2 regions of the Bradyrhizobium sp. 63_E2_N1_3 genome follow, and region 2 is predicted to be linked to the other one. Evidence: predicted binding sites of a transcription regulator. Region 2 holds the regulator's gene; the other holds the start of a gene.
The links. Region 2 encodes PhoB, which activates phosphate uptake and scavenging genes when phosphate is short. Its sites were predicted from a motif close to TGTCATNNANCTGTCAT; they were not measured.
Positions count from the first base shown of each region.

Region 1: the regulator PhoB is predicted to act here: its motif matches at 1,903-1,919, upstream of ugpB (sn-glycerol-3-phosphate ABC transporter substrate-binding protein UgpB).

Region 1 covers NZ_CP197235.1:123,971-129,119, reverse strand. The annotation lists gene ugpA (sn-glycerol-3-phosphate ABC transporter permease UgpA) at 1-485, opposite strand, end outside; gene ugpB (sn-glycerol-3-phosphate ABC transporter substrate-binding protein UgpB) at 533-1,849, opposite strand; gene AB7531_RS00555 (CaiB/BaiF CoA transferase family protein) at 2,070-3,272, opposite strand; gene AB7531_RS00550 (organic hydroperoxide resistance protein) at 3,449-3,874, opposite strand; gene AB7531_RS00545 (MarR family winged helix-turn-helix transcriptional regulator) at 4,029-4,487, shown strand; gene AB7531_RS00540 (GIY-YIG nuclease family protein) at 4,537-4,773, opposite strand; tRNA gene AB7531_RS00535 (tRNA-Ala) at 4,919-4,994, opposite strand; gene AB7531_RS00530 (TIGR02300 family protein) at 5,091-5,149, opposite strand, start outside.
Region 2 covers NZ_CP197235.1:8,605,105-8,610,253, reverse strand. The annotation lists gene pstA (phosphate ABC transporter permease PstA) at 1-797, shown strand, start outside; gene pstB (phosphate ABC transporter ATP-binding protein PstB) at 794-1,615, shown strand; gene phoU (phosphate signaling complex protein PhoU) at 1,627-2,343, shown strand; gene phoB (phosphate regulon transcriptional regulator PhoB) at 2,359-3,066, shown strand; gene AB7531_RS40975 (GcrA family cell cycle regulator) at 3,302-3,814, opposite strand; gene AB7531_RS40970 (aspartate aminotransferase family protein) at 4,271-5,149, shown strand, end outside.

The DNA.
Region 1 (5,149 bases), 8.5 Mb from region 2:
AGGATGATCAGCCCAGCCGCCTGGTTGCCGTCAAGCAGCGGATTCCAGTCGACGCCCAGGTTGCGCAGATAGCGCGACAGCACGCCGAGCGAAGGATGCAGCATGAAGATCCAGAGCACGCCGACGACGGGCGGCGCCACCGCATAGGGCCAGATCAGCAGCGTGCGGTAGAGCATTGAGCCGCGCAGCGGCTTGTCCGCCATCACGGCGAGCAAGAGCGCGAAGGACAGCGACGAGACGGCGATGGCGAACGAAAAGACGAACGTACGGACAACCGCCTCGAAATAGGCCGGGTCCTTGAACAGGTCCTGATAATTCTCGAACCAGACGAAGCTTGTCGACAGACCGAAGGCGTCCTGGAGCAGGAAGGATTGGATCACCGCCTGCGCGGCCGGCCAGTAGAAAAAAATCAGGACGATCGCGAGCTGCGGCGCAACCAGCGCGTAGGGCAATAGTTTTGCTTGGAAAATGGCTTGCTTTTGCATGATGTCAGGTGAGCGGCAGGCCGGCTTGCGGCCTGCCGCTCATCGCCTCACTTGACGGCAGTCTTTTCGAACTGGCGCAGCATCGTGTTGCCGCGCTCGACGGCAGCATCCAGCGCCTGCTTGGCGGTCTTCTTGCCGGCCAGCGCCTGCTCGATCTCTTCCGACCAGACGTCACGGAGCTGAACCATGTTGCCGAGGCGCAGACCGCGCGAATTGTCGGTCGGCTCCTTGTTGGTCAGCTCGATCAGCGGGGTCTCGAGATAGGGCTGATCCTTGTAGAAGCCTTCTTCCTTCGCCTTGGCGTAGGCCGCCTTGGTGATCGGCAGATAGCCCGAGGCCTTGTGGATGTAGACTTGGCGGTCGGTGTCCGAGAGGAAGGTCAGGAACTTCGCGACACCCTTGTATTCGTCGGCCGACTTGCCGCCCATCACCCAGAGCGAAGCGCCGCCGATGATCGAGTTCTGCGGCGCGCCCTTGACGTCCGGATAGTATGGCATCGGCACGGCGGTGAAGTTGAACTTGGCCTGCGCCTTGACGTTGCCGAAGAACGCCGACGAGGTCAGGTAGATCGGGCATTCGCCGGAGGTGAAGCGGCCTTCGCCGGTGTTGGTGCGGCCGGCATAGTCGTAGGTCTTGGTCTTCTGCAGCTCGACCAGGGTTTCGAGATGCTTGACCTGGAGCGGGCCGTTGAACTCCAGCACGGTGTCGAAGCCGTCGAGGCCGTTGGCCTTGCTGGCGAGCGGCACGTTGTGCCAGGCGGAGAGCTGCTCGAGATTGACCCAGGTGACCCAGGAGCCGGAGAAGCCGCAGGTGTCATGACCCGCAGCCTTCAGCTTCTTGGCGGCCTCGAACGTTTCGGGCCAGGTCTTGGGGATCTCGACGTTCGCCTTCTTGAGCTCGTCGAGGTTGACCCACATGACGGTCGACGACGAGTTGAACGGGAAGGACAGCATCTCGCCCTTCGAGGTCGAATAGTAGCCGGTGATGGCGGGCAGGTAGATCTTGGGGTCGAACTTCTCGCCGGCCTCGGCCATCAGCTTGTAGACGGGTTTTACGGCGCCGGTCGCGGCCATCATGGTCGCGGTGCCGACTTCGAACACCTGCATGATGTGCGGGGCGTTGCCGGCGCGGAACGCCGCGATGCCGGCGTTCATCGTATCGGGATAGTTGCCCTTGTAGGTCGGGATCACCTTGTAGTCGGTCTGAGAGGCGTTGAAGTCGGTGGCGAGCTTGACGATGACGTCGTTGTTGGCGCCGGTCATCGCGTGCCACCACTGGATTTCGGTCACTGCCCACGCCGGCGAAGCGCCAAAACCAACGGTGACTGCAAGCGCGGCAGCCGCGCCAAAGTGTCGAAGAGCCATCAAGAAACCTCCCTTGGGCCGTCAAAAAGAAGCGCTTGCGCTAGCAGCGCCATATGACGTTCACATGACTGTGTAAGCGGGAGAAACGAAAGCAGCAAGCGCGGCCAAATGGGAAGCCGTCAAATAGGCGAATGCCGAGCGCGCAGCCTCCTCCGTTCGCGGCGCACATGCGTGCCCGCGCCGCAGTGCGGCATTTGCTCGGGTGAGGCGGCGAGGGCGTTTAGCGCTTGCGCTCGGGGCCGCAGACGGTGCCCTTTTCGACCATCGCGTCGATCTCCGATTTGGAGTAGCCGAACTCGCCCAGCACCTCCTGGGAGTGCTGGCTGAATTTCGGCGGCAGGCGGCGCAGGCTCGGCTTGCTGCGATCGAGCCGGATCGGCGAGGCCACGCCCTTGTACCAGTCCTTCTCGATGACATCGCCGCGGGCGATCGTGTGCGGGTTGGTCAAGGCCTGGTCGATCTTCTGCACGGGACCTGCGGGCAGGCCGGCGGCGAGCAGACGATTGCACAGCGGCTCGGCCTCGTGCTGGCTGAACACGGCGGCAAGCTCGGCCCGCAGCGCCTCGCGATTGGCGATGCGGTCCTTGTTGCGGGCAAAGCGCGGATCGGTGCCGAGCTCGGGCTTGCCGATCTCCTTGGCGAGCTTGCGGAAGGTGCCGTCATTGCCGACGCCGATGAAGATGTTGTCGGTCCTGGTCGGGAAGATCGCGTAGGGCACGAGGTTGGGATGCTCGTTGCCGGTGAGCGACGGCGGCTTGCCGTGCATGAAATAATTCGCGGTGTGCGGATGCATGATGGCGAGGCCGGTCTCGTACAGCGTCGTCTCCAGGAACTGGCCCTGGCCCGAGCGCTGCCGTTCCGACAGCGCCATCAGGATGCCGATCGCCGCATAGAGGCCGGTGGTGATGTCGACCAGCGGCACGCCGATCCGCATCGGTCCGCTCTCCGGCGAGCCGGTCGCCGCGATCATGCCGGTCATGGCCTGGATGATGGCGTCATAGCCGGGATTGCCGCCGCGCGGACCGTCGGCGCCGAAGCCGCAGATCCGGCAATGCACCAGGCGCGGGAATTTCTTGCTGAGCACATCGTTGCCGATGCCCCATTTCTCCAGCGTGCCCGGCTTGAAATTCTCGATCAGGACGTCGGCGGTCTCGAGCATCTTGAGCAGCACGAGGCGGCCGCCTTCGGAGGCGAGGTCGAGGCCGATCGAGCGCTTGTTGCGGTTGATGCCGATGAAATAGGCCGCGTCTTCCTCGTGGAAAGGAGGGCCCCAGTCGCGCACCTCGTCGCCGGCGGGCGGCTCGACCTTGATCACGTCGGCGCCGTGGTCGGCGAGGATCTGGGTGCAGTAGGGACCGCCAAGCACGCGCGTGAGATCGATGACGCGCAGTCCGCTCATTGCGCCCAAAACGGCTTCAGTCATGCCTTCGCTTCCCCTGTGTCGATCATTGATCACAGGCCTAGCGAGGTTTTTTTGCGCCAGCAATGGCTTGCTGCGTAGGGCCGCATGCGCCGCCGCTGCGCTATCCCGCAACGTGGCAAATCAAGCGGAAGCGGCCGGCCCGAGGGGGATCTCGGGCCAGCCAATCCGCCGTTTGATCAGACGACCGTCAGGCGAACGTCGACATTGCCGCGCGTGGCATTGGAGTAGGGGCACACCTGGTGGGCCTTCTCGACCAGCGCCTCGGCTTCCGCGCGGGCAAGGCCCGGCAGCGAGACGGCCAGATCGATGTCGAGACCGAAGCCGCCGGCCGCGCGCGGGCCGATGCCGACGGTGGAGGTGACCGAGGCGTCAGCCGGAACCTTCGGGCCGCCCTGCGAGGCCACGAACTTCATCGCGCCGATGAAGCAGGCGGCATAGCCGGCCGCAAACAGCTGCTCGGGATTGTTGCCGGCGCCGCCTCCGCCGCCGAGTTCCTTCGGCGTGGTGAGCTTGACGTCGAGCGCGCCGTCGAGGGTCGCCGCATGGCCGTCACGGCCGCCGGTGGCTTTGGCGCTGGTCTTATACAGGACGTTTACTGACATTTTCGTCTCCTTAGGTCTTCGGGTTGGGGTGGAACCTACATCGCAAACAATTAGATTGCGCGCAATTGAAATTTGCATGCCTCACATTTAATTGTTCGCAATTGAATGTACGGCCGCCCGGTCCCAGAATGGAGGAAACCGCGTGAGATTCTCGATGCCCCGGAAATTATCGGCGCTGGACCCGCAGCGCCTCGACAATCAGATCTGCTTCGCGGTCTATTCGGCCGCGCATGCCTTCAACCGGGTCTACAAGCCGCTGCTGGACCGGCTCGGCCTGACCTACCCGCAATATCTGGTGATGCTTGTGCTGTGGGAGCGCGACGACGTGCCGGTCAAGGACATCGGCGAAAAGCTGTTCCTGGATTCGGGCACGCTGACGCCGCTGCTCAAGCGCCTCGAGGCCGCCCACCTCGTCAGGCGCACGCGCTCGCGCGAGGACGAACGTCAGGTGCTGATCGCGCTGACCCCGCAGGGCCATGCCTTGAAGGAAAAAGCGCGCGCCGTGCCGCAATCGATCCTGGCGGCGTCGGATTGCTCGGTCTCGGAACTGGTCGCGATGAAGGACGAGATCGTGGCGCTGCGGGATCGGTTGAATGCGGTGATCGGGGAGTAGGGGGGGCGGCGAGCTCAATCCTCTCGTACCTCGCCGCGAGTTTCTCTCCTCAAAGCCGCTTCTTTGCAAATGCGCGGCCCGAAGCCGATTTCAGATATTTCTCGAACGCAACAGCCTTAGCCTCATCGCTGAAAGCGATGCAGGTCTTGATGCGCCATGGGCCATACTTTGATGTATGTGGCACTTCGCCGGCGTTGTGCTTTGCGAGCCGGGCTCGCAGATCATCAGTGATGCCGATGTAGAAATGGCCGGAATCGAGGCTTTCGAGAATGTAGACGTACTTCATCCTATCCCCCGCCTTGCGCAGTGGATGGACAGTATCTCTCAGGATCAGCTTTTGCCGAGGCCCGGCTTCGCCCTTCGGGCTACGCCGCGGCAGCCTTCGCTACGATAGGGCTTGCCGAGCCGAAGCTGGCGAAGCCAGCGAAGGCTGGTGGAGCCAGGCGGGATCGAACCGCCGACCTCTTGCATGCCATGCAAGCGCTCTCCCAGCTGAGCTATGGCCCCTTAGTCTTCCAGTTGGGAGGATCCTGGTGGATCACTCCCGACCGCCGAGCCTGGTGACTCGCGCGGTGCACCCTTTTTCACAGATCAGGGCTGATCTCAAGTCTCTTCATCACCTCCGACATCACCAATGATGTCCGTGACGTCCTCATCGCCCT
Region 2 (5,149 bases):
TGCTCTGCCTGGCTGCCGCTGCCTTCGGCGTCACATGGCTCGCGCTGATCCTGATGACGCTGCTCTACAACGGCATTGCCGGCCTGAACCTGGAGCTCTTCGTTGCGGACACGCCGCCTCCGGGCTCGACCGAGGGCGGCCTGCGCAACGCCATCGTGGGTTCGATCATCATGACCGTGCTCGGCGTCGGCATCGGCGCGCCGCTCGGTCTGTTCGCCGGCACCTATCTCGCCGAGTACGGCCGCAACGACCGCCTGACCTCGGTGATCCGCTTCATCAACGACATCCTGCTCTCGGCGCCCTCGATCATCATCGGCCTGTTCATCTATGGTGCGGTGGTGGTGCCGATGCGCGGCTTCTCGGCGATTGCCGGCTGCCTCGCGCTTGCGGTGATCGTCATCCCGGTGGTGCTGCGCACGACCGAGGACATGCTGCTGCTGGTGCCGAACGCACTGCGTGAGGCGGCCTCGGCGCTCGGCCTGCCGCGCTCGCTGGTGATCAAGCGCATCGCCTATCGCGCGGCGCGCTCGGGCCTCATCACCGGCGTGATGCTGGCCACCGCCCGCGTCGCCGGCGAGACCGCGCCGCTGCTCTTCACCGCGCTGTCGAACCAGTTCTTCAGCCTGGGTCTGAACAAGACGATGGCGAACCTGCCGGTCACCATCAATAATTTCGTGCAGAGCCCCTACGCCTACTGGAAGCAGCTCGCCTGGAGCGGCGCGCTGCTCATCACCCTGACCGTTCTTGCCCTGAATATTGGCGCGCGCATTCTGAGCGCCGAGAGGACCGCAAAATGAGTGATCTTTCCGTATCGATGAGCGCGGCCGGTGGTTTGCCCCAGGCGCCGGTGCTGCCCGAAGCTCCGGCCAAGGTGACGGTGCGCAACCTCAATTTCTATTACGGCGAGCACCACGCGCTGAAGAACATCAATCTGGCGCTCGGCACCAACCGCGTCACGGCGTTCATCGGCCCGTCGGGCTGCGGCAAGTCGACCCTGCTGCGCATCTTCAATCGGATGTACGACCTCTATCCGGGCCAGCGCGTCACCGGTCAGCTCATGCTCGACCAGACCAACGTCCTCGACCCCAAGCTGGACCTCAATTTGCTGCGCGCCCGCGTCGGCATGGTGTTCCAGAAGCCGACGCCGTTCCCGATGACGATCTACGAGAACATCGCCTTCGGCATCCGCCTTTACGAGAAGATCTCGAAGTCCGAGATGGACGACCGCGTCGAGAAGGCGCTGCGCGGTGGCGCGCTGTGGAACGAGGTCAAGGACAAGCTCAACGCCTCCGGCCTGTCGCTCTCCGGCGGCCAGCAGCAGCGCCTCTGCATCGCCCGCACGGTCGCGGTGCGGCCCGAGGTGATCTTGTTCGACGAGCCCTGCTCGGCGCTCGACCCGATCTCGACCGCCAAGGTCGAGGAGCTGATCCAGGAGCTGTCCGAGAACTACACGATCGCGATCGTCACCCACAACATGCAGCAGGCGGCGCGCGTCTCCGACAAGACCGCCTTCATGTATCTCGGCGAGCTGATCGAGTTCGACGACACCAGCAAGATCTTCACGTCGCCGACCGACCGGCGCACGCAGGATTACATCACCGGCCGGTTCGGCTGAGGAGACGGAACATGGGTTCTGAACATACCGCAAAGGCCTTCGACACCGACCTCCAGGAGCTCACGCGCCTGGTCGCCGAGATGGGCGGCATCGCCGAGCGCATGATCGTCGATTCCGTCGACGCGCTTATCCGCCGCGACGTCGCGCTCGGCCAGCGCGTCGTGACCATCGACGCCGAGCTCGACGCGCTCCAGAAGAAGATCGAGGAGCGCGCCGTTCTCACCATCGCGCGCCGCCAGCCGATGGCGGTGGATCTGCGCGAGATCGTCGGCGCCATGCGCGTCGCGACCGATCTCGAGCGGATCGGCGACCTCGCCAAGAACATGGGCAAGCGCGTCGCGGCGCTGGAGACGGATTTCCATCCGCTCAAGCTGTTCCGCGGTCTGGAGCACATGACCGACCTCGTGCAGCAACAAGTCAAGTCGGTGCTGGATGCCTATGCCGCGCACGATCTGCCGGCGGCGATGGCGGTGTGGAAGGGCGACGAGGAAGTCGACGCCATCTGCACCTCGCTGTTCCGCGAGCTCCTCACCTACATGATGGAGGATCCGCGCAACATCTCGTTCTGCATCCATCTGATGTTCTGCGCCAAGAACATCGAGCGCATCGGTGACCACGCCACCAACATCGCCGAGACCGTGTTCTACATGATCGAGGGCCAGGCGATCACCGACAAGCGGCCGAAGGGCGACATGACGACCTTCGCCACGACGGTCCCGAACACTTAAGGAGCGACGAACACCATGGGCGCACGCATTATGGTGGTTGAGGACGAGGAAGCTCTCACCGAGCTTCTCCGCTACAACCTCGAAGGCGACGGCTATGACGTCGAGACGGTGATGCGCGGCGACGACGCCGACACCCGCCTCAAGGAGCACATCCCCGATTTGATCGTGCTCGACTGGATGCTGCCGGGCCTCTCCGGCATCGAGCTGTGCCGGCGGCTGCGCACCCGGCCCGAGACCAAGCAGCTCCCGATCATCATGCTCACCGCGCGCGGCGAGGAGAGCGAGCGGGTGCGGGGCCTTGCGACCGGCGCCGACGACTACATCGTCAAGCCGTTCTCGGTGCCGGAGCTGCTGGCACGCGTGAAGGGCCTGCTCAGGCGCGCCAGCCCCGAGCGGCTCGCCACCGTGCTCGCCTATGGCGACATCGAGCTCGACCGCGACAAGCGCCGCGTGGCGCGCTCGGGCCGGCCGATCGATCTCGGTCCGACCGAATATCGCCTGCTGGAGTTCTTCCTGGAGCATCCCGGCCGCGTGTTCTCGCGCGAGCAGCTGCTCGACAGCGTCTGGGGCCGTGACATCTACATCGACGAGCGCACCGTCGACGTCCATATCGGCCGCCTGCGCAAGCTGCTCAATCTCGGCCGCGAGCAGGACCCGATCCGCACCGTCCGCGGCGCGGGCTACGCACTGGACGATCGCTTTGCGAAGGCGGAGCAGGCGTAGCTCGGTGAGCTGCGGCCACACTCTCGGTGTCGTCCCGGACAAGCGCAAGCGCGGGTCCGGGACACCCACAGCGAGCGGTTATTTTGTGAAAAGGTAACTCCGAGTCCCCGTAGCCACATCTTGCGGTGGTTAAGGGTCCCGGATCTGCGCGCGCTCGAGGCGCGCTTGTCCGGGACGACATCGGATTTGTTGAGCCGCCATCGTGTGACGGCTCCTTTCTGAGCTCAGAACGACTTCAGCGCGGACCCGGCTTCGCCGGCGCGCGCCGGCGATCGGCCGCGGGCTGATACGCCACGCGCGAGTGCTGGGCGCAGTAGGGCAGGCCGGAGAGCGCCTTGCCGCCGCAGAAGAAGAAATCCGGGCTCGAGGGATCGCCGACCGGCCAGTGGCAGGTGGCCTCGTTCAGCTCCAGCAGCGACAGCCGCTGGCTCATCGGCACGACGTTGTCGTAGGTGACCGGTTCGGCCTCGACCTCGACTTCGAAGGCCTGCGCCAGCGCGGTGTTGCCGCGCGCGATCGGGCGTGTCACCCGCATCATGTGCTGGGCGGGGCGCGCCTTGCGCGGCCGCGGCGCTGCCGATGAAGGGCTCTTGGCGCGGCCCGACAGGCCGAGCCGGTGCACTTTGCCGATTACGGCATTGCGGGTCACATTGCCGAGTTCAGCGGCGATCTGGCTGGCCGAAAGTCCGGCCTCCCAGAGCTTTTTCAGCTGCTCGACGCGATCATCCGACCAGGTCAAAACGGTCATTGCACCCTTTCCTTCGCCGGCGCCTGCCATCCTGGCGGCCGCACGGCGAATGCCTAAGCTTCGAAAAACCCGTGCCGCCAGAATCCCTTAAGGCTCGCCGGGCGCACCAGATGCGCCCGAACGCTTACGCCGGTACATGAGGACTTAGAGGATCAGAACTGCTGCACGAGATGTCGTATCTGACAAGCCAAACGCTACAATATGGCGTGACTCACGCGCAAGAGTCCGCCGACTCGCTTCCACATGTTCCGTGGCGGAAATACGCAAAATCGCCACCGCAAGACTACGGATTCTGCGTTTCGCGAGGCTTTCCGGGCGGCATTGACACCGGTTTCACCAGGCATAAGATAGTCAGGCGTGCCGCCCTTAAAAGGCGGCACGTTTCGTTTTCCGGGCCGGTCAATGGTGCGTTGCGCAATGCACGCTCACACCGTCCGCAACATTCAAGTGATCGTCATGACTAACAGCGCAGCGCCGCATTTGCTCCCCGTTTTCGCCAGGTCCGACCTCGGTTTCGAGCGCGGTGAAGGCTGCTGGCTGATTGCGACCAATGGCGATCGCTATCTCGATTTCACCTCGGGTGTGGCGGTGAATGCGCTCGGCCATGCTCATCCTGCGTTGGTCAAGGCGTTGCAAGAGCAGGCCACCAAACTCTGGCACATGTCGAACCTGTTCCAGAGCCCGGACGGCGAGAAGCTCGCCGCGCGTCTGTGCAACGAAAGCTTCGCGGACTTCGTGTTCTTCTGCAATTCCGGCGCCGAAGCGCTGGAAGGTGTGATCAAGCTGGTCCGCCATCATCACTTCTCCAAGGGTCATCCGGAACGTTACCGCATCATCACCTTCGAAGGCGCCTTCCACGGCCGCACGCTGGCAACGCTCGCCGCGACCGGTTCGGCAAAATATCTCGAAGGGTTTGGCCCGCCGATGGACGGCTTCGACCAGGTCCCGCATGGCGATATCGAAGCCGTCAAGAAGGCGATCGGTCCGCAGACCGCCGGCATCCTGATCGAGCCGATCCAGGGCGAGGGCGGCGTGCGTTCGGCAACGCCCGCCTTCCTGAAGGCGTTGCGCCAGCTCTGCGATGAGAAGGGCCTGCTGCTCGCGTTCGACGAGGTGCAGACTGGCATGGGCCGCACCGGCGATCTGTTCGCGCATCGCCGCACCGGCGTCACGCCTGACGTGATGTCGCTGGCCAAGGCGCTCGGTGGTGGCTTCCCGATCGGCGCGGTGCTGGCGACCGCGGACGCGGCTGCCGGCATGGGGCCCGGCTCGCACGGCTCGACCTTCGGCGGCAATCCCCTCGCGATCTCGGCTGCCAATGCCGTGCTCGACGTC